3 regions of the Dorea sp. Marseille-P4042 genome follow, and region 1 is predicted to be linked to each of the others. Evidence: predicted binding sites of a transcription regulator. Region 1 holds the regulator's gene; each other region holds the start of a gene.
What was found. The regulator Rex, encoded in region 1, represses fermentation and respiration genes when NADH is low (regulators of the CRP and FNR family bind a similar motif). The targets are predictions, from matches to a motif close to ATTGTTAANTANTTAACAAT.

Region 2: the regulator Rex is predicted to act here: its motif matches at 4,284-4,303, upstream of C7E02_RS11835 (NAD(P)-binding protein).
Region 3: the regulator Rex is predicted to act here: its motif matches at 3,736-3,755, upstream of fucO (lactaldehyde reductase).

Annotation. Positions count from the first base shown of each region.
Region 1 covers NZ_OLMI01000001.1:436,929-447,834, reverse strand. Annotated here, with positions in the region: gene smc (chromosome segregation protein SMC) at 1-1,029, shown strand, start outside; gene ftsY (signal recognition particle-docking protein FtsY) at 1,151-2,098, shown strand; gene ilvA (threonine ammonia-lyase) at 2,092-3,306, shown strand; gene C7E02_RS02345 (GntR family transcriptional regulator) at 3,643-4,299, shown strand; gene C7E02_RS02340 (NADP-dependent isocitrate dehydrogenase) at 4,359-5,558, shown strand; gene C7E02_RS02335 (NUDIX hydrolase) at 5,574-6,077, shown strand; gene C7E02_RS02330 (ABC-F family ATP-binding cassette domain-containing protein) at 6,092-8,017, opposite strand; gene C7E02_RS02325 (redox-sensing transcriptional repressor Rex) at 8,221-8,862, shown strand; gene C7E02_RS02320 (NAD(P)H-hydrate dehydratase) at 8,943-10,457, shown strand; gene alr (alanine racemase) at 10,461-10,906, shown strand, end outside.
Region 2 covers NZ_OLMI01000002.1:1,279,185-1,290,090, forward strand. Annotated here, with positions in the region: gene C7E02_RS11825 (bifunctional 4-hydroxy-2-oxoglutarate aldolase/2-dehydro-3-deoxy-phosphogluconate aldolase) at 1-107, opposite strand, end outside; gene C7E02_RS11830 ([FeFe] hydrogenase, group A) at 620-2,353, opposite strand; gene C7E02_RS11835 (NAD(P)-binding protein) at 2,347-4,179, opposite strand; gene mobB (molybdopterin-guanine dinucleotide biosynthesis protein B) at 4,517-5,590, shown strand; gene C7E02_RS11845 (molybdopterin molybdotransferase MoeA) at 5,625-6,839, shown strand; gene C7E02_RS11850 (formate/nitrite transporter family protein) at 6,927-7,739, shown strand; gene C7E02_RS11855 (NAD(P)-binding protein) at 7,772-9,607, shown strand; gene fdhF (formate dehydrogenase subunit alpha) at 9,604-10,906, shown strand, end outside.
Region 3 covers NZ_OLMI01000001.1:10,734-21,639, forward strand. Annotated here, with positions in the region: gene ilvB (biosynthetic-type acetolactate synthase large subunit) at 1-976, shown strand, start outside; gene ilvN (acetolactate synthase small subunit) at 993-1,511, shown strand; gene C7E02_RS00070 (branched-chain amino acid aminotransferase) at 1,620-2,645, shown strand; partial or broken gene C7E02_RS20385 (carbohydrate kinase) at 3,009-3,134, shown strand; gene C7E02_RS00080 (TetR/AcrR family transcriptional regulator C-terminal domain-containing protein) at 3,115-3,684, shown strand; gene fucO (lactaldehyde reductase) at 3,805-4,950, shown strand; gene C7E02_RS00090 (GntR family transcriptional regulator) at 5,164-5,535, shown strand; gene C7E02_RS00095 (ABC transporter ATP-binding protein) at 5,541-6,389, shown strand; gene C7E02_RS00100 (ABC-2 transporter permease) at 6,386-7,042, shown strand; gene C7E02_RS00105 (TetR/AcrR family transcriptional regulator) at 7,153-7,749, opposite strand; gene C7E02_RS00110 (efflux RND transporter permease subunit) at 8,015-10,087, shown strand; gene C7E02_RS00115 (hypothetical protein) at 10,108-10,906, shown strand, end outside.

The DNA.
Region 1 (10,906 bases):
GAAGAGTTGAAGGGGCTGGAAGCAAGTAAAGGCGGTACGAGCAAAGAAATCGAGGAAAAAGAATCTCAGATTCAGGAACTGCGCCAGACGATTGAGAATTCCGGAGAATTATTTGTGGAAATTCAGGATGAGATTGAAAAGGCGAAGAAGACACGTGAAAATCTAAACCAGCGCCATAAAGATTTCTTACAGAAGCGTGAAGACCTCTCCAGGCAGATTTCTGATCTGGATAAAGAAATCTTCCGTCTGGAGAGTCAGAAAAACAGTTATGAAGAAGCTGCCGAGAAGCAGATCAATTATATGTGGGAAGAGTATGAACTCACTTATAATCGTGCGATGGAGCTTAGGAATGAAAATTTAACGGATGTTGCAAAGATGAAAAAGCGTATTCAGGAATTAAAAGGAGAAATACGCGCTTTAGGAAATGTTAATGTCAATGCCATTGAGGACTATAAAAATGTATCGGAGCGATATGAGTTCTTAAAGACGCAGCATGATGATCTCGTGGAAGCAGAAGCAACACTGGAAAAAATTATCGCAGAATTGGATGAAGCGATGCGAAAGCAGTTCACAGAGCAGTTCGCACACATTTGTCAGGAATTCGACCACGTATTTAAGCAATTGTTCGGAGGTGGAAAAGGTACATTGGAACTGATGGACGATGAAGATGTTCTGGAAGCAGGAATTCGTATTATTGCTCAGCCGCCTGGAAAGAAACTGCAGAATATGATGCAGTTATCTGGTGGAGAGAAGGCTCTGACAGCAATCTCATTATTATTTGCAATTCAGAATCTCAAGCCGTCCCCGTTCTGTCTGCTTGACGAGATTGAGGCAGCACTGGACGATAGCAATGTTGACCGTTTTGCACAGTATCTGCATAAGCTTACAAAGAATACACAGTTCATTGTCATTACGCACAGACGAGGTACAATGACTGCGGCAGACCGTCTGTACGGAATCACCATGCAGGAAAAAGGAATTTCGACACTTGTGTCCGTCAGTCTTCTGGAAGATGAACTGGACGATTAGAGAAAGCGCAGGTAAGATAGAACGTAGAAGTATGTCATGCAATTGCATGACGCGCACCTCGCAGCAAGAATGCCTCGGCATTCTTGAATGGCAGGGGGGCGGCCTTGAAAGGAGTAAAAGTATGGCAGAAGAAAAGAAAGGTTTTTTCAGACGACTTGTCGATGGTCTCACAAAGACAAGAGATAATATTGTGTCCAGTATGGACAGTATTTTTAACGGATTTACACATATTGATGAGGACTTTTATGAAGAACTGGAGGAAGTCCTCATCATGGGCGATCTCGGAGTTCAGGCAACGTATGATATTCTGGACAAATTAAGAGAAAAGGTAAAAACCCAGCATATCAAAGAACCTGTTGAATGCAGACAAATCCTGATTGACAGCATCAAAGAGCAGATGGACGTCGGAGAAGCTGCTTATGAATTTGAAGAGAGAACTTCGGTGGTCATGGTCATTGGAGTGAATGGTGTCGGAAAGACAACTACGATTGGTAAATTAGCTGGAAAACTCCGCAGTCAGAATAAAAAAGTTGTGCTGGCTGCCGCAGATACATTTCGTGCTGCAGCGGGAGAGCAGTTGAAAGAGTGGGCGAACCGTGCACAAGCAGAATTGATCGGAGGCCAGGAAGGTTCTGATCCTGCAGCCGTTGTCTATGACGCAGTTGCAGCTGCCAAGGCAAGACATGCCGATGTACTTTTGATTGATACTGCCGGACGGCTTCACAATAAGAAGAATCTGATGGAAGAGCTTCGTAAAATGAATAAAATCATTGACCGTGAATTTCCGGACGCATATCGTGAGACACTGGTAGTGCTAGATGCCACAACAGGTCAGAATGCACTTGCTCAGGCAAAGGAATTTAATGAAGTTGCTGATATTACCGGTGTTATCCTGACAAAAATGGATGGAACTGCAAAAGGTGGTATTGCAGTTGCAATCCAGGCGGAGCTTGGTATTCCGGTAAAATATATCGGTGTCGGCGAGACGATTGACGATCTGCAGAAATTTAATTCTGATACATTTGTAAATGCATTGTTTGATGTAAAAGGAGAGAATGAAGTATGTTAACATTAGAAAAATTTGAAGAGGCAAGCGAAATTGTAAAAAACGTAACTCTTCCGACGAAACTGGTATACAGTGAAAACTTAAGCCAGCAGACGGGCGGTAAGGTTTATCTGAAGCCGGAAAATATGCAGTATACAGGAGCTTATAAAGTGCGTGGCGCATATTATAAGATCAGCACAATGTCTGAAGAGGCAAGAGCAAAAGGACTGGTGGCTGCATCAGCCGGAAACCATGCACAGGGTGTTGCATACGCAGCACAGAAATTTGGATGCAAGGCTACAATCGTTATGCCAACAGTAACACCCTTGATCAAAGTAAATCGTACAAAAAGCTACGGCGCAGAGGTGATTCTTTACGGAGATGTCTATGATGATTCCTGTGCGTATGCCGAAAAACTGGCCCAGGAGCGCGGAAGTACATTTGTGCATCCGTTTGATGATCTGGACATCGTAGCAGGTCAGGGGAGTATTGCAATGGAAATTGTGCAGGAGCTTCCGACCGTCGATTATATTCTTGCGCCAGTTGGCGGCGGCGGATTGATTACAGGTGTATCTACACTTGCAAAAATGTTGAATCCAAAGATTAAAGTGATCGGTGTTGAGCCTGCTGCTGCGCCAAGTATGACAATGGCACTTGCTTCTGGCGAGCCGGCCACATTGGACAGTGCAAATACCATAGCAGACGGTACTGCAGTAAAACGTGTCGGAGACCACATTTTCGAGTATGCAAAGAAGAACATCGATCAGATGCTGACTGTAGAAGATGATGAGCTTGTCGGAGCTTTCCTCGATATGGTCGAAAATCATAAAATGATTGTTGAGAATTCCGGACTGCTGACAGTTGCAGCACTCAAGCAGTTAGATTTGAAAGGAAAGAAGGCGGTTGCAATTTTAAGTGGAGGCAACATGGATGTTATCACAATGTCTTCCATTGTACAGCATGGACTGATTCAGAGAGACCGTATCTTTTCGGCATCTGTATTACTTCCGGATAAACCGGGACAGCTTGCGCTTGTTGCTCAGACGATTGCTGATGCCCAGGGAAATGTTATTAAACTGGAACATAACCAGTTCGTTAGCACCAACCGTAATGCTGCCGTGGAGCTTCGTATTACAATGGAAGCTTACGGTACAGAGCATAAGAACCAGATTATGAAAGCTCTGGAAGAAAAAGGATTCCGGCCAAGAGAGATCGGTGCAAAATTGTATTAGCTGGGAGTTAATCCCCCAGCTGATATAGCCTCCGGCAGGATTGCAGAGGTGCGCAGTAGAAGTATGTCATGCAATTGCATGACGCGCACCTTGCAGCAAGAATGCCGAGGCATTCTTGAATAAAAATAGCATAGAAGAGAAAACCAGAAAGAGCAAGATTCAAAAAAAGTTTCGGGTTTTCTCTTTTTGCTATGGGATTTTTGAAGGATTTTTGTTTTGTCTCTTGACATATGAGATTGGATTGTATACAATTATACACGAAGTGCATTATATAAAAAGAAAGGTGACTTTTTAGTGTCAGAAAGATTCCAGGAGGTCACGAAGAAGGTTAAAATTATGGAAGAGTATCAGGACCGTTCTCTTAGAGGAAGGGTATTTGAAAAATTGAGGGAGGATATTTTATCTGGTGTCTATAAGGATTGTGATGAACTTAGGGAGATTACAATCGGTGAGGAGATGGGAGTCAGCAGGACTCCGGTCCGTGAGGCACTTAGGCAATTGGAACTGGAAGGACTTGTAAAGATTATTCCTAATAAAGGAGCCTATGTAACAGGTATTACGCCGAAAGACGTTCAGGATATTTACATGATTCGTTCTATGTTGGAAGGTATGTGCGCCAGATGGGCGACAGAGCACATCACTCCAGAACAGATTGAGCAGCTGGAAGAAATTGTTCTTTTATCTGAGTTTCATTTGAAAAAGGATAAGGACAAAGTTGTTCAGGTGTCAGATCTTGACGGTAAATTCCATCATGTTCTATATGAAGCATCCAACAGCCGGATTATGGAACATACGTTATCGGATTTTCACAAATATGTAAAGATGGCACGTATGTTGTCTGTAGGCGCAAAAAACCGGGCTGAGAAGTCCATCGAGGAGCACAAGGCAATTTTGGAAGCAATCAAAAAAGGAGATGCTGATGAAGCGGAAAGACTTGCAAATCTGCACATCATGCATGTAATGGAAAATCTTCATATCGAAATTGAAGATTAATGTTTCAAATTAAAAGAATCATATAAGTAAAGTTTATATAGTGGCAGGAGGACAAAAACATGGCGAAAATTAAAATGACAACACCAATTGTAGAGATGGACGGAGATGAGATGACAAGGATTCTCTGGAAGATGATCAAAGAACATCTTCTGAATCCATTTATTGAGCTAAATACAGATTATTATGATCTTGGACTTGAACATCGTAATGAGACGAATGATCAGGTTACATTTGATTCCGCAGAAGCAACAAAGAAGTACAAAGTAGCAGTAAAATGTGCAACAATTACACCGAATGCTGCGCGTATGCCAGAGTATAATCTGAAGGAAATGTGGAAAAGCCCGAATGGTACCATCCGTGCAATTTTGGATGGAACTGTATTCCGTGCACCGATCGTTGTAAAAGGAATCGAGCCATGCGTTAAAAATTGGAAAAAGCCAATTACCATTGCAAGACATGCTTATGGTGATGTATATAAAAATACAGAAATCAAGGTTCCTGGACCTGGAAAGGTAGAGCTTGTGTATACAGGAGATGATGGAACACAGATCAAAGAACTTGTCCACAAATATGACGGACCAGGGATTGCTCAGGGAATCCATAACCTCTGTGGTTCTATCGAGAGCTTTGCCAGAAGCTGCTTCAATTACGCATTAGACACAAAGCAGGATCTCTGGTTCGCAACAAAAGATACAATTTCTAAGAAATATGACCACACATTCAAAGACATTTTCCAGGAAATCTTTGATGCAGAATATAAAGAAAAATTCGATGAAGCCGGTATCGAATATTTCTACACATTGATTGATGATGCTGTAGCGCGTGTTATGAAATCTGAAGGAGGCTACATCTGGGCATGCAAGAACTATGATGGAGATGTTATGAGCGATATGATTTCTTCTGCATTTGGTTCTCTTGCCATGATGACATCCGTGCTTGTATCACCGGAAGGATATTACGAGTATGAAGCTGCTCACGGTACAGTACAGCGTCATTATTACAAGCATTTAAAAGGTGAAGAAACTTCTACGAACTCTGTTGCAACAATCTTTGCATGGAGCGGAGCTCTTCGTAAACGTGGTGAACTGGATCAAAATCAGGAGCTGATGGATTTTGCAGATAAATTAGAGAAGGCAACGATTGATACAATTGAGGAAGGAAAGATGACAAAAGATCTGGCTCTTATCACAACACTTCCGAATCCAACAGTGTTAAACAGTGAAGACTTTATTAAAGCGATTGCTGAAAAGTTAGTATAGAAAGAGTTGAAATGCATGGAATACTGGGATATTTATGATAAAAACAAACAGCTGACCGGGCGAAAAATGAAGCGCAATGACTGGTGCCTGAAAGAGGGTGAGTATCACTTGACAGTGTTAGGTGTGATCCGCCGTCCAGATGGAAAATATCTGATTACCCGCCGCGTTCTGACAAAGGCATGGGCACCAGGCTGGTGGGAAGTTTCCGGAGGCGCTGCACAGGCAGGCGAAAGCTCCGAGGAAGCGGTACGTCGTGAGGTACTGGAAGAAACAGGATTGGATGTAAATGGCTGTGTGGGCGGTTATATGTTTACCTATCACAGAGAAAATCCTGGAGAAGGCGACAATTATTTTGTAGATGTTTATCGTTTTGAAAAGGATTTTAAAGAAGAAGACCTGCATCTTCAGACAGAAGAGACTGCAGGATATAAGATTGCAACAGCTGATGAGATCAAGGCTCTGGCTGACAAAGGAATCTTCCTGCATTATGATAGTATCAAACGTGTTTTTGAAGAGTAGAAAAATGAGCTGGCTTATTCGGCCAGCTCTTCCCATTTTTCATATAAAGTTTCAAGTTCAGTGTCAATTTCTGCACGTTCTTTCGCAAGTTCCTGACATTTTACTGAATTCGTATAAACTTCCTCCTGCGACATCAGAATATCAATTTCAGCACTTCTATCTTCCAGAACACCGATTCGTTCTTCTGTCTTTTTGAATTCATTAGCGCGTTTCCGTTCTTTTGCCTGAGCTTCTTTTTGTTCCTGCCAGCTTAACTTTGAATCAGAGGCCAAGTCAAAAGCTGCAGAAGAGGAATTATTTTCTAAGCGAGACGTATTGGAGTATGCGGCTGTCAGTTCTTCTTTTTTCTCAAGATAATAATCATAATTTCCAATATAATTTACAAACGTATGATTAACAAGATCCATGATACGTGTTGCAGTCTGATTGATAAAGTAACGGTCGTGTGAAACATAAAGAACCGTTCCTGTGTATTTATTCAGTGCATGTTCCAGAATCTCTTTTGATGTAATATCCAAATGGTTGGTCGGCTCATCGAGAATCAGGAAGTTCGCTTCAGAAAGCATCAGCTTTGCAAGGGACACGCGTCCACGTTCGCCACCGCTTAAGTCACCAATAAGTTTAAATACATCATCTCCGGTAAATAAAAATGCTGCCAGCACTTTACGGATCTGCGTGTTATTAAGATTAGGATAGTCATCGGAAATCTCCTGGAAAATAGTTTTTTCCATATGCAGAACGTGATGTTCCTGATCGTAGTAACCAATCTTTACATTAGAACCGAGACGGAAACTTCCAGAATCAGCTTTGAGTACCTGATTTAAAATCTTAAGGATTGTTGTTTTTCCGGTTCCATTGTCTCCAATGATCGCGACATGTTCCCCTCGCTTGATTTCGAAGCTGATATTTTCAAATAAAATCTGTGGTGGAAATGCTTTGCTTAAATGCTCGACAATTAAGACATCATTACCGCTGACACAGGAAGGTTCCAGTGTTAAGTGCATATCTGTATGCAGTTCCATCGGTTTTTCAACCGGGGTCATCTTATCCAGCATCTTTTCACGGCTTTCTGCACGCTTAATGGATTTTTCACGGTTGAAGGAGCGAAGCTTTTCAATGACCGCTTCCTGATGCTTAATTTCCTGCTGCTGATTCAGATACTCTTTCATTCTGGCTTCGCGGAGCATTTCCTTTTTCTTGGCGTAATCTGTATAATTGCCCATGAAAGTGGTAAGCTTGCCCAGTTCGATCTCGACGACTTTTGTTACAACCCGGTTCAGAAAATACCGGTCATGAGAGACAATCAGTACTGCACCAGGATAATTCAGAAGATAAGTTTCCAGCCATGAGATGGAATTTAAATCCAAATGGTTGGTGGGCTCGTCCAAAAGCAGAATATCCGGCTTTGTGAGGAGCAGTTTTCCGAGAGAGACACGGGTTTTCTGACCTCCGGATAAAGTCGCGACCGGTTTTGCGAATTCTTCTTCTGTAAATCCAAGTCCTTTTAAAACACCAGTAATCTCACTTTCGCAGGCGTATCCATTTTCACGTTCGAATGCTGCTGTGAGCCGCTGGTATGTATTCATACGTTCTTCCAGACGTTCGCCGCTTAAATGCTTCATTTCCTGTTCAATCTCACGAATCTGCCGCTCCATGTCGAGAATATCGGCTTTTGCAGTGCGTACCTCTTGATAGATCGTATGGTCATTATTCATATCCTGATGCTGTGCCAGATATCCCATCGTCTTGCCGCGTGTCAGAACAACATTGCCGCCGTCCGCCTGTATCTCACCAACGATCATCTTAAGAAGTGTTGTCTTTCCAGCACCGTTCGGTCCTACGAGAGCTGCTTTTTCGTGGTCTTCTATATGAAAGGAGCCGCCGGAGACAATTACTTCTTCTCCAAAGGCTTTTTTGATATTGTGACATGCAAGTATCATCCTATCCTCCTTGATAAAAATCCTGTGACTTTGAGAAATAAAGATGCCGCAGGGCTGCGACCGGCGCTGCGACCGCATAATTTTGGCATCATCTTATACTATTATAACGAAAATACTACAAAAAACAACTAAAAAGTTTGACATTATACTAACGATTGCCTATAATAATGAGTAGAAATTTTTGAAGGAAGGAGGTGCGGATCATGCAAAACAGGGGAATTTCACAGGCAGTTATCCGTAGATTACCCAGATATTATAGATACCTTGGGGAGCTGATCGAGCAGGGAGTAGAACGAATCTCTTCCAATGAGCTTAGTAAAAGAATGAAAGTAACAGCTTCCCAGATTCGTCAGGATCTTAATAATTTTGGTGGATTCGGGCAACAGGGGTATGGCTATAATGTAAAATATCTGTACTCAGAAATCGGAAAAATTCTTGGATTGGAACAGGATCATAATATTATTATTATTGGTGCTGGTAATTTGGGGCGTGCACTTGCGAACTATGCATCATTTGAAAAGCGGGGATTTATCTTAAAAGGATTGTTTGATATCAATCCGGAGCTTGACGGGCAGGAAGTTCGTGGTGTTCCAATTCATATGATGGACGAGCTTCCGAAATTTGTAGATGAGAACAGTATCGATATTGCAGCATTGACGATTCCAAAGGATGAGTCAATCAAAGTCGCAAAATTTCTGGCAGATCACAATGTTCACGGAATATGGAATTTTGCACATACAGATCTGAATCTCCCGGAAAGTGTGATTGTTGAGAATGTACATTTATCCGAGAGTCTGATGAGGCTGTCATATAATATATGCCGCTACAAGGAAGAACATAATTAAGGAGATAACGTGTAAAGACAGGTTTGTTCAGATAGCATCCTGGCTTTGCACGTTTCTTTCTATCAGGAGGAATCAAAACTATGAGATATTTGCCAGATGCTAAACAGATGAAAACGGCAGATTCATTTACGATAAATGAACTTAAAATCCCGTCCCTGGAACTTATGGAACGGGCTGCCAGAGCATGTGTAGATCACATTAAAGACTGGAAAATTAATTTAAATAAAATATGTGTCCTCTGTGGTTCTGGAAATAATGGCGGGGACGGCTTTGCGATTGCCAGAATGTTTGCATGGGAAGGGTGTGACGTAACAGCAGTTCTGGTCGGAAACAGAGATCACTGCACACCAGAGACTGCCTATCAGATAGAACAGTTGAAAAATACAGGAGCACAGTTTAAGGAGCAGTTTGAGCAAGAAGCATTTGAAAGTGAACCGTATACTTTAATTATCGATGCAATTTTTGGAGTTGGACTTTGCCGGGAGGTTGGAGGCAGATATGTGCAGATTATAGAGTGTGTGAATCAGTCTGATGCAGTCCGTATGTCCGTGGATATTCCTTCCGGAATTTGCGCAACTACAGGAAATGTATTAGGAACTGCAGTGCGTGCAGACTATACTGTGACAATTCAGGAGACGAAAGTTGGTCTTGTACTTGATCCGGGAAGAAGTTATGCAGGAATCTGTGTATCCGAGGATATCGGAATTGTATCACTTCCACTGGAAAGAGATGAGGAAACAGTTTGTACACTGGAGGGAAGTGATTATGCAGCACTTCTTCCGAAACGAAATGCGGACTCTAATAAAGGAACTTACGGAAAGCTTCTTATGATCACCGGAAGCAAAGGTATGTCAGGTGCTGCATATCTTGGCGCACTTGCAGCTTACAGGACAGGTACCGGGCTGGTGCAGATCTATACTGCTAAAGAGAATCGCGTGATCTTACAGAGTCAGATTCCGGAAGCGATCATTACAACTTATGAAAAATATGATGTCAATGAACTACATCGCTTGATTGACTGGGCAGATGTCGTAGCTATAGGTTCCGGACTTGGAACAAAGAAGACTGCAAGGAAGATTTTAAAAGAAACGATTGCATATACAAAGAAACCTTGTGTCATAGATGCAGACGGACTCAATATTTTGTCTGAACATATGGATTATCTGTGTGGTGCAGATTGTGAACATTTTATCTTTACACCGCACATGAAAGAATTTGAACGGATCAGCGGTTTGAAGATTGCTGAAGTAAAAAAAGATCGTATTGCAGCACTTCGTACATTTGTTAAAGAATATGACGTTACCTGTGTACTGAAGGATTCCAGAACAACCATTGTAAAGCCGAGAGAGCGGGTAGCGGTAAATCTATCCGGCTGTGCGGCTATGGCAAAAGCCGGATCCGGGGATGTGCTGGCAGGCATTATCGCATCGTATCTCGCACAGGGACTTTCTGAATGGGAAGCAGCGCTTCTCGGTGTTTATATTCACGGAAGAGCTGGTGAGATTATAGAGAAGGAACAAGGCGCATACAGTCTTCTCGCAAGGGAACTTGCACAAAAGGCAGGAACAGCCATGACGATACAGGAGGAAAACTAGATTATGAAACAATACAGCAGAGTATGTGAACGAGTGGATCTGGATGCAATTTTTTATAATTTCCAGATGATGAAAGCAAATATCAAAGATGGGGTACAGATGATTGCAGTTATCAAAACAGATGGATACGGACATGGTGCAGTCCAGATTGCCCGGTTACTGGAACCGGTAGACTATATCTGGGGCTACGCGGTTGCAACACTGGATGAAGCTGTCGTCTTGAGAAAAAATGAAATAAAAAAACCAATTCTTGTGCTTGGATGCATTTTCCCGGATCAGTGGGAAGCAATGATTGAAAATGAAGTCCGGATGACCACTTACACAGTAGAAATGGCGAAAGGAGTTTCGAATCTTGCGGTCAAAATGGGAAAAGATGCATATATTCATATTAAGCTGGATACCGGAATGTCAAGACTTGGTTTCCAGATTCATGAAGACAGTGTAGATGC
Region 2 (10,906 bases), on a different contig from region 1:
CCTCCATTGCAAAGAGCTTTTGCAAGTGGCTCTGCGTCCTTTGCATCATTTAATACAACGACTGGTACAATACCAATTTTCTGAATCTTCTCTAATACTTCATTCATGATCTTCTTCTCCTTCTTCTTTTTCAGTTTCATTATGTGGAACCTATTTTCATATTATGAAATCTCTTAATTCTGATTATACTCAAAGGACGCATAATGTCAAGAGTATTTCAAGTTTTCTAACTACCTCTTTATTATAATTCTAAGCTTATGTAAAAACAACCTGTTCTCATTTGTAAATCTATATCAGCCGGGAGATGACTCCCACCTCTATAGGTGGTGAGAAACAAGCTGGTATCAGTGGTGGGGGCAATCCCCCAGCTGATATAGCCTCCGGCAGGATTGCGGAGGTGCGCAGTAGAAGTATGTCATGCAATTGCATGACGCGCACCTCGCAGCAAGAATGCCGAGGCATTCTTGAATACAATTCTACATTATGCAAAAAGGGCGCATGAAAAAACTTCCGTTTTTTCACACGCCCCTTCTCTTATCCATCATTTTCTTTATGATGTCGGGTGCAAAAGCCCCCAACTATGATACACACAGACTGCCTGTCTTTCTTACGCATTTTTCTACATATTTTTCTTATGCTCAGTATGCAGAAGCATGTGAGCTTTGTGAGACATCGGTGCCTCAAAGTACTCTTTGTACATCTGAATGACATCTGGATTCTCATGAGAGAATCTAAGGTTCGCATTGCGATCCAGATAATACAGGTTCTTTCCACGTTCAAATGCGCGCTCTTCGCCGTCGTGGATCGGCTGTCCGCCACCACCGACGCATCCTCCCGGACATGCCATAACTTCTACAAAGTCATAGTGCACTACACCGGATTCGATCTTGCGAATCAATTCTCTTGTATTTCCAAGTCCGCTGACTACTGCAGTTCTCACTGTAATATCATTAATCTGGAAATTTGCTTCCTGAACGCCGTCATTTTCATTGAATCCCTGGCTTCTGACTGCTGTAAATGCCTCTGCCGGCGGATTCTCACCTTTGATGATATAGTAAGCAGACCGAAGTGCCGCCTCCATAACTCCACCGGTTGCACCGAAGATGACTCCGGCTCCGGTTCCCTCATGCATCGGGCGGTCACTCTCAACATCCGCCAGTGTCTGTGGGCTGATATGTGCAGAACGGATCATTCGAATCAGCTCACGTGTGGTGATAACTGCATCAATATCATGTCCTGCATATTCTTCATAATAAAGATCCATCTCACGCTCTGACTTCTTAGCCACGCATGGCATAACAGATACAGTATAGATCTTCTCCGGACTTACGCCCAGCTTCTCTGCAAAATATGTCTTCATAACTGCACCGAACATCTGCTGTGGTGATTTTGCGGAAGACAGATATTTTACCAGATGTGGGAACTGACTCTTAATAAAGCGCACCCATCCCGGGCAGCAGGAAGTGAACATCGGTCGGTCTTTTAATTCACCACTTGTAAATCTCTTTACAAATTCATTTCCCTCTTCCATAATCGTAAGATCCGCAGAAAATGTTGTATCAAATACATAGTTTATTCCCATTTTCTTAAGGGCATCTATGATTTTTCCAACTGTTGCATCTTCCGGTGCCAGTCCGAGTTCCTCTCCCCATGCTGTGCGGACAGCAGGTGCTACCTGAGCAACCACGATCTTATCCGGATCTTCAATTGCTTTCCATACTTCATTCGTATCACTTCTCTCGCGAAGTGCTCCGACAGGACAATGTGTAATGCACTGACCACAAAGTGCACAATCTGCCTCTCGGATAGAATTATGACCTGACACATTAACTGTTGTGTGATAACCGGTTCCTTCTACATCCCAGACACCAAGCCCCTGAACCTTGTCACACACCTGCACGCAACGCATACATTTGATACATTTTGCAGAATCACGAATCAGTGGAAATGTTTTATCCCATGGCTGGTGTTCCAGATACTGATGAAATGGAAGTTCTAAAATATCCAGATCATTTGCAATTTTCTGAAGACTGCAGTTGCCGCTTCTCATACAAGTTACACACTGACAGTCGTGCTCAGAAAGAATCAGTTCTACTGTTGTACGTCTGTCCTTTCTGACTTTCGGACTATTTGTATAAATGACCATACCTTCCTCGCAAATATTATTGCAGGCGGTGATCAGTCTGTCTTTTCCTTCCAGCTCTACCACACACACGCGACAGGCGCCTATTTCATTGATGCCTTTGAGATAACAAAGGCTCGGAATCTGAATACCAACGGATCTGGCAGCTTCCATAATTGTGGTATTCTCTTCTACTGAAATCTGTCTTCCATCTATTGTAAGATTTACCATAATTTTTCTCTGCCTCCTTTAAATATTCCATATCCGAAATGATCGCAGCGCAGACAGCGGCAGGCTTCCTGTTTTGCTTCTTTTTCGGTCATGCAGTTCTCCACTCCTTCAAAATCACAGACTCTCTCACATGCCTCGCGCTCTGTAAGTTCTGCACGTCCGCAAGGTACTCTGTCATGAAGGCTTGCTTTCGGAATCTCTACATCACAGGAAATCTCATGATGATATCCAAGATATTCATCAATGTTGGCAGCTACAACTTTTGCTGCTGCAATCGCTTTGATCACAGTAGCCGGACCACTTGCACAGTCTCCTCCTGCAAATACACCTGGCATATCCAGGAAATCTCCTCCTGCAGTTGTCACGATCTTACCACGCTCTACCGGAATTCCTGCTTCTGCGAAATGATCTGTCTCAATATTCTGACCAATTGCCACAACAAGGATATCACATGGAATATACTGATCTGGCTCTCCTGTTGCTTTTACGCTTGCACGTCCGCCTTTGATCTCACTGATCATCTGCGGTGTAACATACATTCCTTTAATGTGATGATTTTCATCAATATCCAGAGATGCCGGGGCCTTCAGAGTCTGTACTTCAATTCCCTCTGCAATTGCTCCTTCAATCTCTGCCGGAAGAGCTGTCATATCTGCAACTCTTCTTCTATATACAATGCTGACTTTCTTAGCACCCAGTCTTTTGGCTGTACGGACTGCATCCATAGATACATTACCACCACCGACAACTGCGACTTCTTTTCCAGTCAGGTCAAGTGCTTCGTCTTTTCCTACATCTCTTAAGAACTGTACTGCTGAGATGACTCCGTCTGCATCTTCGCCTTCCAGTCCAAGTTTCTTATCTGTACTTGCTCCAATTGTAATCAGAACAGCATCGTACTCACTGCGAAGCTGTTGGATTGTAATATCTTCACCGATCTTAAGACCGTATTTTACTTCTACTCCTGTCTTTAAGATTGCATTGATATCCTCGTCCAGACGGTCTTTCGGAAGTCTGTAGTTCGGAATCCCATAGCGGAGCATACCTCCAAGCTTTGGAAGCATCTCATATACCGTTGTCTGATGTCCCATAAGCTGCAGATAATAAGCTGCACTGAGTCCTCCCGGGCCTCCTCCTAATACAGCAATTTTCTTACCTGTGCCTGGTGCACATTTTGGCGGCTCTACTTCCCCTGCAAAGTCTGCTGCCACTCGTTTCAGGCCACGGATATTAATAGAATCATCAATCATGTTACGACGGCATCTTGCCTCACATGGATGCTCACAGATAAATCCACATGTTGTCGGGAATGGATTATCCTTACGGATCAGACGGATTGCATCTGCATAGCGTCCTTCCCCAACTAACGCTACATATCCTGGAATATCAACATGTGCAGGACATAAGGATACACATGGTACCGGCTGATTATATGTACAGGTACAGCGTCCGTTCTTGATATGCTCGATATAATCATCGCGATATCCGATCAGTCCCTTATATACCATATGCGCTGCCTCATATCCAATCGCACAGTCGGCAGACTCCATAATAGACTTTGCTGTCTGCTCCATAGTATCAAGTGTCTCCATTGTTGCGTTGCCGTTCAGTACCTTTCTGATCAGGTGATTCAACTGACCAAGACCGACACGGCAAGGTACACATTTTCCACAAGTCTGAGCATGGCATAACTCCAAAAATGCGCGAGACAAGTCTACTGGACATAATCCCGGTGGGCTTGATTCGATTCTGCGCTCAAGATCCTTGTAGAGCTGCTCCATAACAAGGTCTGCCCTGCTAGGAGTATCGATCGTTAATCTACTCATTTTTTTTATTCCTTCCCTCTCTACCGATTGTTTTTAGAATAAGTAACGGTCATATTGTAACATTTGGATAAAATTTTGTAAATACTTTTATCCAAATTAGTCACAATGCTATTTTTTTATCAATATCAGCGTCTTTTCTATAGTTTCTTTTTATAAACGTCCTTATATTTTCTAAAATATAATTTAGTTAGTTTCATTTAAAACCCGTCCCAATTTTATCAATCCTGTGAAACATATATCTTTCCTTGTGGTTTTAAATTTCAAATGCTATAATTAACCGAAAGAAACGCCTATAAGCGCGCTTGTTTATAGATAAATACAACACGAGGTGATACAGATGAACACAGGCTGCCTGATACTGGCAGGAGGAAAAAGCCGTCGGATGGGATATCGGAAATCCTCTCTGAGACTGAATGGAACAACATTTCTCGACAAACTGATTTTTGAACTACGCGATTTTCCTGAGATTCTGGTTTCAGTCGATGATGCCGCCCGGCATCCGGAAATCCCTTATTCAATGATTGATGACCGATATTCAGATTGCGGTCCTATGAGCGGACTTTACAGTGCCTTGTCTGTCTGCGAGTCGGATGCGCTGCTCGTTCTTCCCTGTGACGTTCCTCTTTTTTCCGGAACACTGGCTCATCACCTTCAGGAAGTCATGAAGCATTCTGATACGGATGCACTTATCTGTGTCACGGCGGATGATCGGATCCACCCCCTGTGTGGTATTTATCGCAAAAGCTGCACCCCTGTACTAAAGAGGTGCTTAGATAATGGAAATCTTCGGATCATGGATGCTTTGAACAACTTAAAGGTTCATTTTTATCACGTAGAAGAAGATTCCTGGCAGCTACAGAATATCAATACACCAGAGGAATACCAAAAGCTGACTGCAAAAAGCTGCCTGGCCATTTCCGGATTTAAAAACTCCGGAAAAACCACTTTAATGGAACGATTGATCCCAGAGCTGATCCACCGGGGACTTAAGGTCGCCACAGTCAAACATGACGGACATTCTTTCGAACCTGATTCTCCCGGAACAGACAGTTATCGGTTCTGGCAGGCAGGCGTGAGTGCTTCCATCGTCTATGATAACGACAAATACTTAGTTGTAAAACGGGAACCTTTACAGGAATCTGCAATTGCGGAGCTTGTCGGCGATGCTGATCTTATTCTTTTAGAAGGCTTCAAATGGAGCGATTATCCAAAGCTTATATTATTGACTGGAAGTGATGAACAAAATAACAGCTTACTCGCTTCTGCTTCTAATTGTATCTCCTATATCACTGCTGATTTTTCAACCGAACAGTTGATACAAGATACACCCGTTTATTGTCGGGATAATATCGAAGCTATCGCTGACTGTATATTACAACATTATCATAACGGAGATTTAAAACATTTATAAATAATCGATACATTTATATAAGGAAAACATACATATGAACATTCAGACTTTAAAAGAAGCATCTGACTGTCTCCTGAATCTGGCAAAACCAGAAACTCAGACGATAGAACACATTTTACTACAAGATGCTTTTGAACGAATTATTGCAGAAGATATTACAGCTAAAATTCCGGTGCCTTCTTTTGCCAAAAGCGCATATGATGGATATGCACTTCGTCAGGCTGACACAGCCGCTGCTTCACCGGAACATCCCGTGACTTTAGACGTTACCGAGGTAATTCCTGCCGGAAGTGTTCCAACCTATCCAATCACAGAAGGAAAAGCTGCACGGATCATGACCGGCGCACCGGTTCCGGAAGGTGTCGATGCCATTATCATGCATGAGCGCACTTCCTTTACTGAGAATACCGTTACCTTAACGGCGCCCGTTACCTCCGCAAACATCATTCCACCTGGGGAAGATGTTAAAGCTGGAACTTTGCTTGTTCCAAAAGGCAAAATACTTACCGCTTCTGACCTGGCACTGATTGCCGGACAGGGGATTGCTGAAATTGGGGTCTATAAAAAGCTCTCCATCGGGCTTATCAGTACCGGAAGCGAACTTTTGAATACGGGTTCCCCTTTAGAATACGGTAAGATTTATAACACGAATCCATATCTTTTAGGCGGTTACATTCAAAAACATCATATGACTGCCAACTACCTTAACACGGTCAGTGATGATCTGGATTCCCTGTGTCGGGCCGTACTTGAAGCCCTCAAGACCAATGATATCGTAATCACGACAGGCGGTGTATCTGCCGGTGATTTCGACTATATGCCGGAAGTGATACGTCGTATTGGGGGCGACCTTCTCTTCCACCGGTTAAAATTCAAACCGGGCGGTGCAATGCTTGGAGCATTTAAAGACGGAAAAGTCATTCTGGGCTTATCCGGTAATCCGGGTGCTGCCGCAACAGGTCTGTTGTGTGTCGGCTTTCCATTTATGAGAAAACTCTCGGGAAGATCTGACATCACATTTTCACAGGCAACTGCTTATCTTGGGGTTGATTTTAAAAAATCAAGTCCTGTGACTAGAATTTTAAAAGGTCATTCAGATTTCAAAAATGGTATGTTATATTTCACCCCACTTAGCAACCAGCACAATGGTTCTGTTTCTTCCATGAGCGATTGTGATCTGCTGGCCATCATTCCTGCCGGAAGTAAACCTCTTGCGGCAGGCGACAAGCTTGAAGTCTATATATTATGATATCAGGGCAAACGATGTTTTTACGTAACTTTTTGCCGGCATCATATATATTAGAAATAAAATTTTAGGGGAAGGGAGGAATTTGTTATGAATTCACCAAAAGAAATTGCTAACAATTATATTGCTATCGGAAAGGGGAAGGTAAACACTCCTGTCGCCAAGATGTTCGTTCTTGGAATACTGGCCGGAATCTTTATCGCATTTGGAGGCGTTGCTTCTACTGCAGTCGCTGTATCTATTCCGCTGGCATCTGCAGGCAAGTTTCTTGGAGCATGCATCTTCCCAGGAGGACTGACTATGGTACTCCTCGCTGGAAGTGAACTGTTCACAGGTAATTGTCTTCTGGTTATTCCGCTCTGCAAAAAAGAGATTACTCTTGGCGGAATGCTGAAGAACTGGGTAGTTGTATACCTTGGCAATATGGTCGGTGGAATTGGTGTTGCTGCAATCTGTGTATTCAGCCATCAGGCCGGTCTTTTTAACAACGGTCTTGCTGCTTCTATGATCAGCACTGCTGCCGGTAAGGTATCACTCTCCTTTGGCGATGCATTTCTTCGCGGAATTGCATGTAATTTCCTTGTATGTATCGCTGTATGGATTTCATTTGCTGCCAAGCAGGTGTCTTCCAAGATCATCGGATTGTTCTTTCCAATCATGATGTTCGTTTTATGTGGATTCGAGCATAGCGTAGCCAATATGTACTATATTGCTGCCGGTATTTTTGCTAAGGGAAATGCAGCCTATCTTGAAGCTGCAACTGCTGCCGGCGCTGACGTATCTGGCCTTACATGGGGAGCTATGTTCACCAAAAATCTTCTTCCGGTAACGTTGGGGAACATTATCGGCGGAGTAGTTTTGGTAGGTCTTGCCTACTGGTTCGTTTACTTAAAAGACGACTAAAAAATCTTTATTGAATTTAGAAAGGGAAAATTATGAGCAAATTATATCTTGCTGATCCGTCAGGTTATGACGTGAAAATGAATGAAATCGCACGACATTTTTCTCATAAAGTTGAGGTTTATCCTCCTGGAAGCTGCCCGATCACTATGCAGATTTCTATGCTGCGTACGGCTGCAAACCAGACTTGTGGAAAATGTGTTCCGTGCCGCGACGGTCTTCCACTTGTAGCGCGTCTGATGCAGAAAGTGTTAGATGGACGTGCAACAGGAAAAACTTTGGATAACATCCGTATGATGGCTACGATGATCCGTTCATCTGCTGACTGTGCCATCGGTTGGAATGCCGCTGATGAGGTCTTAAAAGGATTAGACCTGTTTGCAGACGAATATCAGAGCCACATTGAAAATAAAAAATGTCTGGAATCCATCGGACAGAAGGTACCTTGTATCTCCTTATGTCCCGCACATGTAAATATTCCTGGATATATCGCATTAGTTGGTGAAGAGGATTACGCCGGAGCAATTAATCTGATCCGTAAAGACAATCCGTTCCCGACAGCCTGTGCTATGGTCTGTGAGCATCCTTGTGAGGAGCGTTGCAGAAGAAAGATGCTGGAGTCACCGATCAACATCCGTGCACTGAAAAAATATGCAGTTGATATGATGCCAGCCGACAAAGTTGCTACACCAAAACCGAATCCTTCTACAGGAAAATCCATCGGTGTCATTGGTGGTGGTCCTGCAGGACTAACTGCAGCATACTTCTTAGCTCTTATGGGACATAAGATTGAAATATATGAAACGCATGACAAACTTGGCGGAATGCTCCGTTATGGAATTCCGAATTACCGTTTTCCGAAAGATCGTCTAGATGAAGATATCCGTGCGATTTTAAATAGCGGTGATATCCATGTTACATACAACACAACAATCGGAAAAGATATTCCTGTCAAAGATATTTACGAGAAACATGATGCAATTTTTGTTGGAATTGGTGCTCAGACAGGTAAGACACTTCGTATTGAAGGTGCTGACGCCGGAAATGTTGTATCTGCTGTAGATATTCTGGATCAGATTGGAAATGGAAATCTTCCTGATTACACTGGCAAAAGTGTTGTTGTTATCGGTGGTGGTAACGTTGCTATGGACTGTGCAAGAAGTGCTGTCAGATGTAACGCAGAAGAAGTATCTATCATTTACCGTCGTCGTCAGAAAGACATGACTGCCCTGGAATCCGAGATTGAATCCGCAGTTATGGAAGGAATCGCACTTGTAACACTGCAGGCTCCGGTCGAGATTACAAAAGATGAAAATGGTAACTGTAAATCTCTGATCACACAACCACAGATGATTAGTGCTTACCGCGGATCCAGACCGGCACCAAAGGATGCTGCAAAAGAAAAACAGGAATTCAAAGCAGATGTTATTATGATCGCAGTTGGACAGGATATTGTATCCGCTCCATTTGAAGAGTTTGGTATCCCTGCAAAATGGAATATCCTTCAGGCCGGACTTGACACAGAAGTAAAAGAAATCCCTGGTGTATTCACCGGCGGAGACTGTGCAACTGGTCCATCTACTGTAATTCGTGCAATCGCTGCCGGAAAAGTAGCTGCACACAATATTGATGAATATCTTGGTTACCACCACACACTTACTTGTGAAGCTGTTGTACCGGAACCAAAAGAAAATATGCGTGATCTTATGGGACGTACAGAGATTGGTGAGCGCCCGGCAAATATCCGCAAGAAAGATTTCGAACACGTAGAAGAGTTCTTAACACATGAAGAAGCTATGCAGGAAGCATGTCGCTGTCTGCGTTGTGACCACTTCGGATGTGGAGCTATGGTAGGAGGTAGAGACTTATGATTAATCTGACAATCGATGGCGTACAGATTGAAGCAAAAGAAGGTCAGTCAATCTTAAGCGCCGCAAGGGAGCATGGAATCCATATTCCTACACTTTGCTTCCTGGAAAAAATTAATGAAATTGGTTCCTGTCGTATCTGTGTCGTAGAAGTAGAAGGCATGAATAAACTTGTAACTGCCTGCAACACAAAAGTAAAAGCGGGCATGAACATTACAACAGACAGCCCAGCTGTTATCGAATCCAGAAAGAACACTCTCCATCTCTTGATGGCTGAGCATAAAACAAACTGTTTCAAATGTATTAAAAATGGTGCCTGTGAGCTTCAGGCTATGGCACGCGAATATGGTATTGATGTGCCAAACTTTAAATCATCACACGGAGATGTACAGCATGAGCCATTTGACGCTCATCCATTCCTCTCCTATGACCCTGGTCTTTGTATCCAGTGCCAGCGTTGTATCAGCACTTGTGCAAATGCGACCGGAAGACATGCTCTTTCTCTTGAGAGAAACGGTGCACGTGTGTATGTAAAAGTACCGTTCGGCGAAGGCTGGGAGAATTCCTTATGCGAGTCTTGTGGAAACTGTGCTCAGGCTTGTCCTACAGGTGCTCTTACGATTAAGAGAAGAAAAAATTATCGTGAATGGGAAGTTAAGAAAGTCCGCACAACCTGTCCGCACTGTGCTACAGGCTGTCAGATGGATCTGTACATAAAAGACGGCAAAATCGTAGACGTGCAGGGTGCAGACGGTCCTTCCAACCACAATCTGCTCTGTGTCAAAGGACGTAGTGCTTCTTTCGACTTCATAGACTGTGATGCAAGAATCCGTTATCCATTAATTAAGAACAAAGAAACTGGTGAATTTGAGCGTGCTACATGGGATGAGGCTTTAAATCTCGTAGCTTCCAAATTCTCAGAAATCAGAAATCAATATGGAGGTGAGGCGCTGGCCGGATTTGCCTGCTCTCGTTCTACCAACGAAGACATTTACATGCTTCAGAAAATGGTAAGAACAGCGTTTAAGAGCAACAATACCGATAACTGCGCGCGCGTTTGACATTCTCCTACTGTTGCCGGATTGGCAACCACACTTGGCTCAGGAGCTATGACAAATACTATTTATGATATTACTCATGAATCTGATGCTATCCTCCTTGTAGGATCTAACCCGGAACATGCACATCCGGTTATCGGAATGCAGGTTCGTCAGGCCGTACAGCGCGGTGCTAAACTCATCGTAGTTGACCCACGTGATATCGACCTGTGTAAAGATGCTGATATCCATTTGAAATTAAAAC
Region 3 (10,906 bases), 430 kb from region 1:
CTACATCGGAAATCTTGGAATGCATGGAGCATATGCCTGCAATATGGCTGTCAGTGATTGTGATCTGCTGTTTTCAATCGGAACTAGGTTCAATGACCGAATTACCGGAAAGCTGCATTCATTTGCACCGAATGCACAGATTGTACATATCGATATTGATACAGCTGCAATTTCAAAAAATGTACAGGTAGATATTCCGATTGTTGCAGATGCAAAAGATGCGATCGAGAAGATGTTAGAGTATGTAGAGCCGAATGAGACATCAAAGTGGCTGGAACAGATTGAAAGCTGGAAAGAGGAACATCCTCTGAAAATGAAAGAAAAACCGATCATGACACCTCAGGATATTATCGAGACGATCAACCGTATGTTTGATGAAGCAATTATTGTAACTGATGTAGGACAGCATCAGATGTTCACGGCTCAGTTTGCTGAGATTACACAGAAGAAGAGACTTCTTATGTCAGGTGGACTTGGAACAATGGGGTATGGACTTCCGGGAGCGATTGGTGCTAAAATCGGTAATCCGGATGTACCGGTCATTTCCATCTCCGGTGACGGTGGGATGCAGATGAATATTCAGGAACTTGCAACAGCAGTATTAGAGGAACTTCCAATCATTAGCTGTATTTTTAATAATTATAACCTTGGAATGGTTCGCCAGTGGCAGAAATTATTCTATGGAAAACGTTACTCTATGACGAATTTACGATCCGGTGCTGCAAGCAGAAGGGCAGCAGATGATGAGAATTTTGAATATCCGGAGTATACACCGAACTTTATCAAACTGGCAGAAAGTTATGGCGCAGTAGGAATCCGTGTGGAGAAAAAAGAAGATATTGAGCCTGCATTCAGAGCAGCACTTGAAAATAAACACAGACCGACGATTATCGAGTTTATGATCGATCCGGAGGATCTTGTATACCCAATGATCAAACCGGGCGGAACTCTGGAAGAGCTGATCATGGATTGTTAGAAAGGAGAAAGGAATTATGAGTGGAACAAATAATGGAATGAAAAAACGCTGGATATCACTTTATGTAGAAAATCAGGTAGGTGTTTTGTCTAAAATTTCCGGACTCTTTTCTGGAAAGTCATATAATCTGGACAGCCTTACTGTAGGAACAACAGAAGATCCGACTGTATCCAGAATGACAATAGCAACGGTCAGTGACGATGAGACGTTTGAACAGATCAAAAAGCAACTCAACCGTACGGTAGAGGTTATTAAAGTCATTGATTTTACAGATGTTTTTGTAAGAATGAAAGAAATTATGTACATTAAAGTTCAAAAATGTACACCGGAGGATAAGGTGGAATGTTTCCAGATCGCAGAGACGTTTAAGGCAAAAGTTATTGACTACGGAAGAGATAGTCTTTTGCTGGAATTTGTACAGACAGGAACCAAAAATGACGCAGTTATCAAGCTGATGAAAGAAGAGTTCAAGAGTATTGAAGTTGTGCGTGGAGGAAGCGTTGGAATTGAGTCTATTAGTATGATGGAAAGATAATCCAAAAAAAACAGAGCGCACTCTTGAATTTCGGATATGATGGTATTATAATAATGTCAGTAGAATAGTTAAAAATTAAAGTTATATAGATGAACGGAGGAAATTATCATGGAGAAAAAGAACATTGACTGGTCAAACATCGGATTTGGCTACATGCAGACAGATAAGAGATATGTATCCAACTACAAAGACGGAGCATGGGATGAAGGAACTCTTACCTCCGACGCAACCATAACAATCAGCGAGTGCGCAGGTGTACTTCAGTATGCGCAGACATGCTTTGAAGGAATGAAAGCTTACACAACAGAAGACGGACATATCGTAACTTTCCGTCCGGATTTAAATGCAGCAAGAATGGCTGATTCAGCAGCAAGACTTGAGATGCCGGTATTCCCAGAGGACAGATTCGTAGATGCAATCAAACAGGTCGTAGCAGCTAATGCAGCATATGTACCGCCTTACGGGTCAGGAGCTACACTTTATGTAAGACCGTATATGTTTGGTTCCAGTCCGGTTATCGGAGTAAAACCTGCAGAGGAGTATCAGTTCCGTGTATTTGCTACACCAGTTGGACCATACTTTAAAGGCGGCGCTAAGCCGATCACAATTAAGGTTTCAGACTTTGACCGTGCCGCACCGCATGGAACAGGTCATGTAAAAGCAGGTCTTAACTATGCAATGAGCCTTCATGCAATCGTGACAGCACATGGAGAAGGATACGATGAGAATATGTATCTGGATGCTGCAACAAGAACAAAAGTAGAAGAGACAGGTGGAGCAAACTTTATCTTCGTAACAAAAGACAATAAAGTCGTAACACCGAAGTCATCTACAATCCTTCCTTCTATTACAAGACGTTCTCTGATGTATGTAGCAGAGCATTATCTTGGACTGGAAGTAGAAGAAAGAGAAGTATACCTTGATGAAGTAAAAGACTTTGCAGAGTGTGGACTTTGTGGAACAGCAGCAGTTATTTCACCAGTTGGCAAGATTGTAGATCATGGAAAAGAAATCTGCTTCCCAAGTGGAATGGAAGAGATGGGACCAGTTACAAAGAAGCTGTATGAGACATTGACAGGAATCCAGATGGGTCACATTGAAGCACCAGAGGGCTGGATCTGCAAGATCTGCTAGGATTGAGAAAAAGCCAGGCACAAGAACAATCACAGACTCTACATTGTTTTCAGATAATATAAGATTCATATGCGAGATGAGGTTGACGGGAAAATGAGAATTTTGTAAAATGATGTCAAGACATATGGAGCGGGACAGAAACGCGAAAATCTGTCCCGCTCTTTTCGCAATATAAATAGAAACTGTGAATATAAGATTTGAATTCACATACAGAAAATAAAAGAACAGAGGTTTTGAAGTATGTTTGGCAATCAGCTGACCTATGCCTTTTACCGGAATCCGGGAGAGGACATGATGCGGGGACTCTGCTTTTGATGGAAAAGTATCATATTCCATTGATTCTGTTATCTATGGGCAAGAAATGAAAAGGAACTTGGAGAGATGCTGGAGTTTGCCAATGCAGCAGCATCTATTGTAACAACAAGAAAAGGGGCGCTTCGGGTAATGCCCAAGTTAGAGGAGATTTTGCATGTGCAAAGAGGAGTGTAAGTCAGAAGAAATGAAATATCGCCTGGCGGAAGCTGTGAAAGTCTGCATGAAGACGACATCGGTGGAGAAGATTACGGTAAAGGAAATCGTAGATGCGTGCGGAACGACCAGACAGACATTTTACCGGCATTTTCAGGATAAATACGACCTGGTTAACTGGTATTTTGATAAGATCATTCTGGAATCATTTGAACATATGGGAGAAGGCGAGACCATCTATGAAGGACTGGTGAAAAAATTTCAGTATATTCAGAAAGAGAAACTTTTCTTTAAAATGGCATTTAAATCTGATGATCAGAACTGTCTGAGAGACCATGATTTTGAACTGATTCTGGCATTTTATTCAGACCGGATCCAGGAAAAATCCGGAAAGCCATTGTCGGAAGATTTAAAATTCCTGCTGGAAATGTATTGCCAGGGTTCTATTTACATGACTGTACAATGGGTGTTTGGAAGGGTGAAACGCACGCCGGAGGAACTGGCAGCAGATCTCGTGAAAGCAATGCCGGAAGAACTGGCGGGGGTGTTTGAAAGACTGGATCTTTTATGATCCGGTCACGTTACATTTTCATAATTTTGTAACTTTCATTTTTTTAATAACATTGTTAAAATAAAAACATAAGAGCTGAATAAGAGCAAATTATGTCATGTAAGAAAAGGAGAGATTGAAATGGCAAACAGAATTATGCTGAATGAGACATCTTATCACGGAGCAGGAGCAATCAAGGAGATTGCAACAGAGGCAAAATCAAGAGCATTTAAGAAAGCATTTGTATGCTCTGATCCAGACCTGATCAAATTTGGGGTAACAAAGAAAGTGACAGATGTATTAGATGAGGCTGGACTCGCATATGAGATTTATTCTGACATCAAAGCCAATCCTACGATTCAGAACGTACAGAATGGTGTTGCAGCATTCAAGAGTGCTGAGGCTGATTACATTGTAGCAATCGGTGGAGGATCTTCCATGGATACAGCAAAAGCAATCGGTATCATTATTGCTAATCCGGAATTCGAGGATGTAAGAAGTCTGGAAGGTGTTGCGCCAACTAAGAAACCTTGTGTACCGATCATTGCAGTTCCGACAACAGCAGGTACAGCAGCAGAGGTTACGATCAACTACGTTATTACAGATGTAGAGAAGAAGAGAAAATTTGTCTGTGTTGACCCACATGATATGCCGGTCATCGCAGTTGTAGACCCGGATATGATGTCCTCTATGCCAAAAGGACTGACAGCTTCCACAGGTATGGATGCTCTTACACATGCAATCGAAGGATATACAACAAAGGCTGCATGGGAGATGACAGATATGTTCCATATCAAAGCAATCGAGATTATTTCCAAATCCTTAAGAGGAGCAGTTGAAAATGAGAAAGAGGGTCGTGAGGGAATGGCTCTTGGACAGTATATCGCAGGAATGGGATTCTCAAACGTAGGTCTTGGAATTGCTCATTCTATGGCTCATACACTTGGAGCTGTTTATGACACACCACATGGTGTTGCATGTGCTATGATGCTTCCAATCGTTATGGAGTACAATGCTGACTGCACAGGCGAGAAATACAAAGAGATCGCAAGAGCTATGGGTGTCAAAGGTGTTGATGATATGTCTGTAGAAGAATACAGAAAAGCAGCAGTAGACGCTGTTTCGCAGCTTTCTATCGACGTTGGAATCCCAACAAAACTGGAAGCGTTAAAAGAAGAAGATCTTGACTTCTTAGCTGAGTCTGCACACGCAGATGCATGCGCTCCGGGTAATCCGAAAGACGCAAGCGTTGAAGATCTGAAGAATTTGTTCAGAAAATTAATGTAATGATGCCAGAGCGGATTGTGGGAGTGCAAAGCATGGAGTAATCCGCATGCATCATGCATTATTACATAATCTAAGATAAGAGAACTCCTGACATTGATATCCAGTGCCAGGAGTTTTTAATATTCCGAAAAATAAAATGAGAAGAAAACAGTATAAAACAGTTGACAACTGTTATATACTGTTTTATACTGTTTATAACGAAGGAGGAGTTTTATGGATATCATAGTAAACCATTCATCCATGCAGCCAATCTATGAACAGATTGGAAATCAGATAAAAGAAAAGATCATGCATGGTATATTAAAAGCAGATACCCCGCTCCCGTCAGTTCGTACTTTAGCTAAAGAACTTAAGGTCAGTGCATTGACCGTGAAAAAAGCATATGATGCTCTGGAAGAAGAAGGATTTGTAATTACGATTCATGGAAAAGGAAGTTTCGTAGCATTTGCAGATCAGGGGCTGATGCTGGAGAAGAAGAAAAAGGAAGTGGAAGCTGATTTGGAGATGGCCATCCGAAAAGGCAAAAGCTGTGGAATGACGGATCAGGAATTACTGGAGTTGTTTCAGATTGTTTTGGAGGATTGATAAGTATGTTGAAATTTGAAGGTGTGAAAAAGCACTATGAAGATTTTGAACTGGATCTTACCCTGGAAGTACCGGAAGGTTATGTTACCGGACTGATCGGAGCCAATGGTGCAGGAAAAAGTACAGCGTTTAAAGCAGCATTAGGTCTGATCAGACCAGACGCAGGTGTTGTAAAGATGCTGGGAAAAAATGTAGAAGATTTTACAGTGCAGGATAAAGAGTGGATTGGAGTTGTTCTGGCTGATTCCGGTTTCAGTGGATATTTACGTGTGAAAGATATACTTCCGATGCTTGAAAGTATGTACCATAAGTTTCAGAAAGAAGATTTCCTGGAAATGTGCAAAAAATACCAGTTGCCATTAGACAAAAAGATCAAGGAGTTTTCAACGGGAATGAAACGTAAATTACAGATTGCAGCGGCAGTTTCACATGGCGCAGATGTGTTGCTTCTGGACGAACCGACCGCAGGACTTGATGTTATGGCAAGAGATGATATGCTGGAAATTTTAAGAGAATATATGGAAACTCCGGGACGTTCTATTCTGATTAGTTCACACATTTCCACAGATCTGGAAGGAATCTGTGATGACATTTATATGATTGATGAAGGAAAGATTCTTTTGCATGAAGAGACCGACAAACTTTTGGATCAGTATGGACTTTTAAAGGTGAAGGCAGACCAGTACGAGGCGCTTGAAAAGGAGTACATTTTGGCGCATAAGAAAGAAGAGTATGGTTATAGCTGCCTGACAAATGAACGGCAGTATTATCAGGAAAACTATCCGGATATCACTATTGAAAAAGGGAAAATTGATGATGTGATCATTATGATGAAAAGGGGGAAGCAAGAATGAAAGGATTGTTGATCAAAGATTACAAACTCATGTTGGGACAAAAATCCTTTTTGGGAATGGCAGCTCTTATGGCGGTGTTATATCTCGTTATTTATAAAGACCCTACATTTGCTGTTGTATTCATTACGGTCATGTGTACTATGTTTACAATTAGTACACTAAGTTATGATGAATATGAAAATGGAATGGCTTATTTGTTCACACTTCCAATCAGTAGAAACATATATGTATTAGAAAAGTATGCATTTGCATTGGTGAATAGCATCGTGACAGGAGTGATCATGTATGCTATGGCATATGGTGTCGTTAAAATCCGTGGACTGGCGATATCACAAAGTGATATGTATTCAGGTCTGGCCGGTGCCTGCTTTGTATCAATTATTATGATAAGCTATATGATTCCGTTGTATATAAAGTTCGGAATGGAAAAGAGCAGAATTGTGTCAGTAAGCGGAATGGCAGCCATATTTTTAATACTGTACCTCGGAATAAAAATATCAAAAGAACGAAATGGGTCGATAATGAAAATCATAAGTCGAGCTGAAAAATTAAGTGATGGAATTGTAATTTTACTGATTTTTGCAGTTTCGGTTATCCTAATTTGCATTTCAGTAGTGTGCGCAATGAAAGCAATGAAAAAGCGCGAATTTTAAAAAGGGACAGGTGTGAGAAACAGTAAAGACTGAGAATACGTGATGGTAAAAAAATTGGGGACGGGGTTTTTTTAGAAAAACCCCGTCCCCAATTTTTAAAAAATGCAGTTTTATTGTCTGTGGCTTGCAATTATCAGCCGTACTGTCCGGTACAGATAAGGCTTATATTCTTCGATGGACAGTGGTTCGTTATATAAAATCGAATTATATGCCGTGGATCCGGTCAGTTCTACGATGGTGAATAGCATAACGTCCGGACATTCGTATTTGTAAGAATCTTCATTAACGAGATTGAGAAATTCTTCATAAAAATCTGGTTCAGTCCGTTCTTCGGTGAGAAGGGCGGAGCGAAGTGCGCCCATGACTAGATTCTTGGAAATAAAGTTTAACAATGCCTTATTGCTGGCGAGAGCATCTATAATGTAATCAATGATAAAGATTAATTGTTCTTCCAGCCCGGAAATGTCTGCTTTCCGTAATGCTTTTGCTGCTTTCTCAAATAGTTCATGAGTCTTGAAAGCGGTAAGTTTATTCTTGATATCATATTTGTCTTTAAAATATAAATAAAAAGTTCCTTTTGCAACACCGGCTTTTTCTACAATATCAGAAATAGCAGTAGCATGGATACCTTTTGTGGTAAAAAGTTCGTATGCGGTGTTGAAGAGGGCTTCTTTTTTCTTCTTTTTATTTTCGTCTACTTTTCCCATGATTATCCTCTTTTCTGTTCAACAGCAATTATAACTGTACGGCAAGGTAATGTGCAAGTTAATTTTTTGCTTAAAGGTAGAAAACGTGAGTGTATTTCTAATGTATGATTGTAAAAGTAATGTGTCATATTTTTGTTGATGAAAATATCTTAGCACAAAAATGACTAATAGTCAAAAAATATATTGACTATTGGTCATTTTTGGTGTATTATTCTGTTTGAAAAAGAAAATGACTAACGGTCATAAATGAAAGGGAGAAGGAGTTATGGTTAACTTTGGAAAGAAAGTGGTGAAATACAGAGTATTGATACTGATACTTGGCGTGCTGTTGCTGATTCCGTCAGTCTTCGGTTATCTGAATACCCGGGTCAATTATGATGTGCTGACTTATCTTCCAGACAATATCGAGACGATGAAAGGACAGGATATTCTAGTGAATGATTTTGGAACCGGAGCATTTTCTATGTTCATTGTTGATGGTATGGAAGAGAAAGATGTAGCGGAACTGAAAGAGAAGATTGAAAAAGTCGATCATGTGGCAAATGTAATATGGTACGACTCTATTGCAGATATTTCCGTGCCGATGAGTATGTTGCCGGACGACATTTACGATGTATTTAATTCTGATACCGGAACGATGATGGCGATTTTCTTTGATGAGGGAACATCTTCAGATGGAACGATGGATGCAATTGCACAGATTCGGAAAATTGCCGGCAAGCAATGTTTTTTAAGTGGAATGTCCGCAGTAGTTACGGACACGAAGAATCTGGCAGAAAAAGAGACTCCGGTCTATGTACTGATTGCCGTTATTTTGGCGGTCATTGTACTTGGACTGACAATGGAATCATTTTTCGTACCATTACTTTTTATGCTGAGTATCGGAATGGCAATCATTTACAATCTGGGAAGTAACTATTTTATGGGAGAAATTTCTTATATTACGAAAGCGTTGGCAGCGGTATTGCAGCTAGGTGTTACGTTAGATTATTCCATTTTCCTGATGCACAGTTATGAAGAACAGCAGGTGAGATACGACGGAGATAAGAAGCGTGCCATGGCACATGCGATTTCCCAGACATTTTCATCTGTTATGGGAAGTTCCATTACAACAATTGCCGGATTCATTGCATTATGCTTTATGTCCTTTACACTGGGACTGGATATTGGAATCGTTATGGTAAAAGGAGTTATCTTTGGAGTGATTGCATGTGTGACCATTCTTCCGTCTATGATTCTTTGTTGTGACAAAATCATTGAGAAGACGAAACACAAACCATTCCTCCCGGATATTGGAAGAATTTCTGACAAGGTTACGAAACGATACCTGGTATATGTAGTATTGTTTTTGCTATTCTTATTTCCTGCAATTTATGGAAATAACCATACAGCAGTTTATTACAACCTGGACGAGACATTACCAAAGGATCTGCCAAGTATCATTGCAAATGAAAAGTTAAAAGAAGATTACGATATGAATACAACGCACATGATTCTGGTGGACAGTTCCGTATCTTCAACAGATGTCAATAAAATGATAAAAGAAATGGATAAGGTAGACGGTGTCAAATGGGCACTTGGGCTGGACTCTCTTGTAGGTCCGTCAGTTCCGTCTGATATGATTCCGGAGTCCGTATCCAGTATGCTGAAAAATGATAAATATCAGCTGCTTCTTGTAAACTCTGAATATAAGGTAGCATCTGATGAAGTCAATGCCCAGATTAAGACATTGAATAAGATTTTGCACAAATATGATAAGACCGGAATGCTGATTGGTGAAGGACCGCTGACCGCAGATCTGATTGATATTACAGATCAGGATTTTAAGACAGTCAGTGCAGTATCCATTGGAATTATATTTGTCATTATCCTTGTGTTATTCAAATCCATTTCACTTCCGGTCATTCTGGTAGGTGTTATTGAATTTGCAATCTTTGTAAATATGGGAATTCCTTATTACACAGGCACGAAGCTTCCGTTTGTTGCTTCTATCGTTATCGGAACGATTCAGCTGGGATCTACGGTTGACTATGCAATCCTGATGACGACAAGATATAAGCGTGAACGAAACCATGGGGCAAATAAACATGATGCCATTACGACAGCCCACCGTGTATCAGCACAGTCCATTATGGTCAGTGCCTTAAGCTTCTTCGCAGCGACCATCGGAGTCGGACTTTATTCCAACATTGATATGATCAGTTCGCTGTGTATCCTGATGGCAAGGGGAGCACTGATCAGTATGGTAGTCGTAATCTTCGTACTGCCATCCATGTTTATGGTATTTGACAAAGTAATCGTAAAAACAAGTAAAGGTTTTCTGCCGAAAGAGGCATAAGATTCACAGGAGGGATCACTATGAACGGAAATAAAAAAATCGCAAAAAAAATTGTAGCAGGATCTATGGCAGTTATGATGGCTGCCGGACTTGCCGGAACATATGAATATCACAATAATGTCATGCAGGTACAGGCAGCAGAGCAAAAGGACAAAGACACTCAGGAATTAAAAGAGACTGCGGAAAATGTATTGGCAGACCACGCAACAGATTCTGAGGATACAGGATTTTCAAAAGAGGAATCTGTGTATGTAAAAGCAGATGCAAGTGGAAATGTAAAGAAAACGACGGTATCTGAATGGCTGAAAAATCCGGAAAAAGGAACCATTTCTGACACATCTGAATTGAAAGATATTAAAAATGTAAAAGGTGACGAAACATTTGAGACAGGAAGCAACAACAACGTAAGCTGGAAGTCTGAAGGAAATGACATTTACTATCAGGGAACAATAGATAAAGAGCTCCCGGTAGATGTGAAAGTATCCTACAAACTGGATGGAAAGAGCATTTCCCCGAAAGATCTGAAAGGTAAAAGCGGAAAGGTTGAGATTCAGTTTAGCTATGACAACAAATCAAAACAGACTGTCAATGTAAATGGTGAAGATGTAGAAATGTACACACCATTTACCATGGTCAGTGCAATGATGCTTTCCTCTGATGAGTACAGCAATGTGTCTGTTGAAAATGGAAAACTTATTTCTGACGGAGATAAAAAGATTGTAGTCGGAGTTGCATTCCCGGGACTTGCAAATAATCTGAATCTGAAAGATCTGGATATGGACATTGATATTCCGGAGACAGTAACAATTACAGCAGATG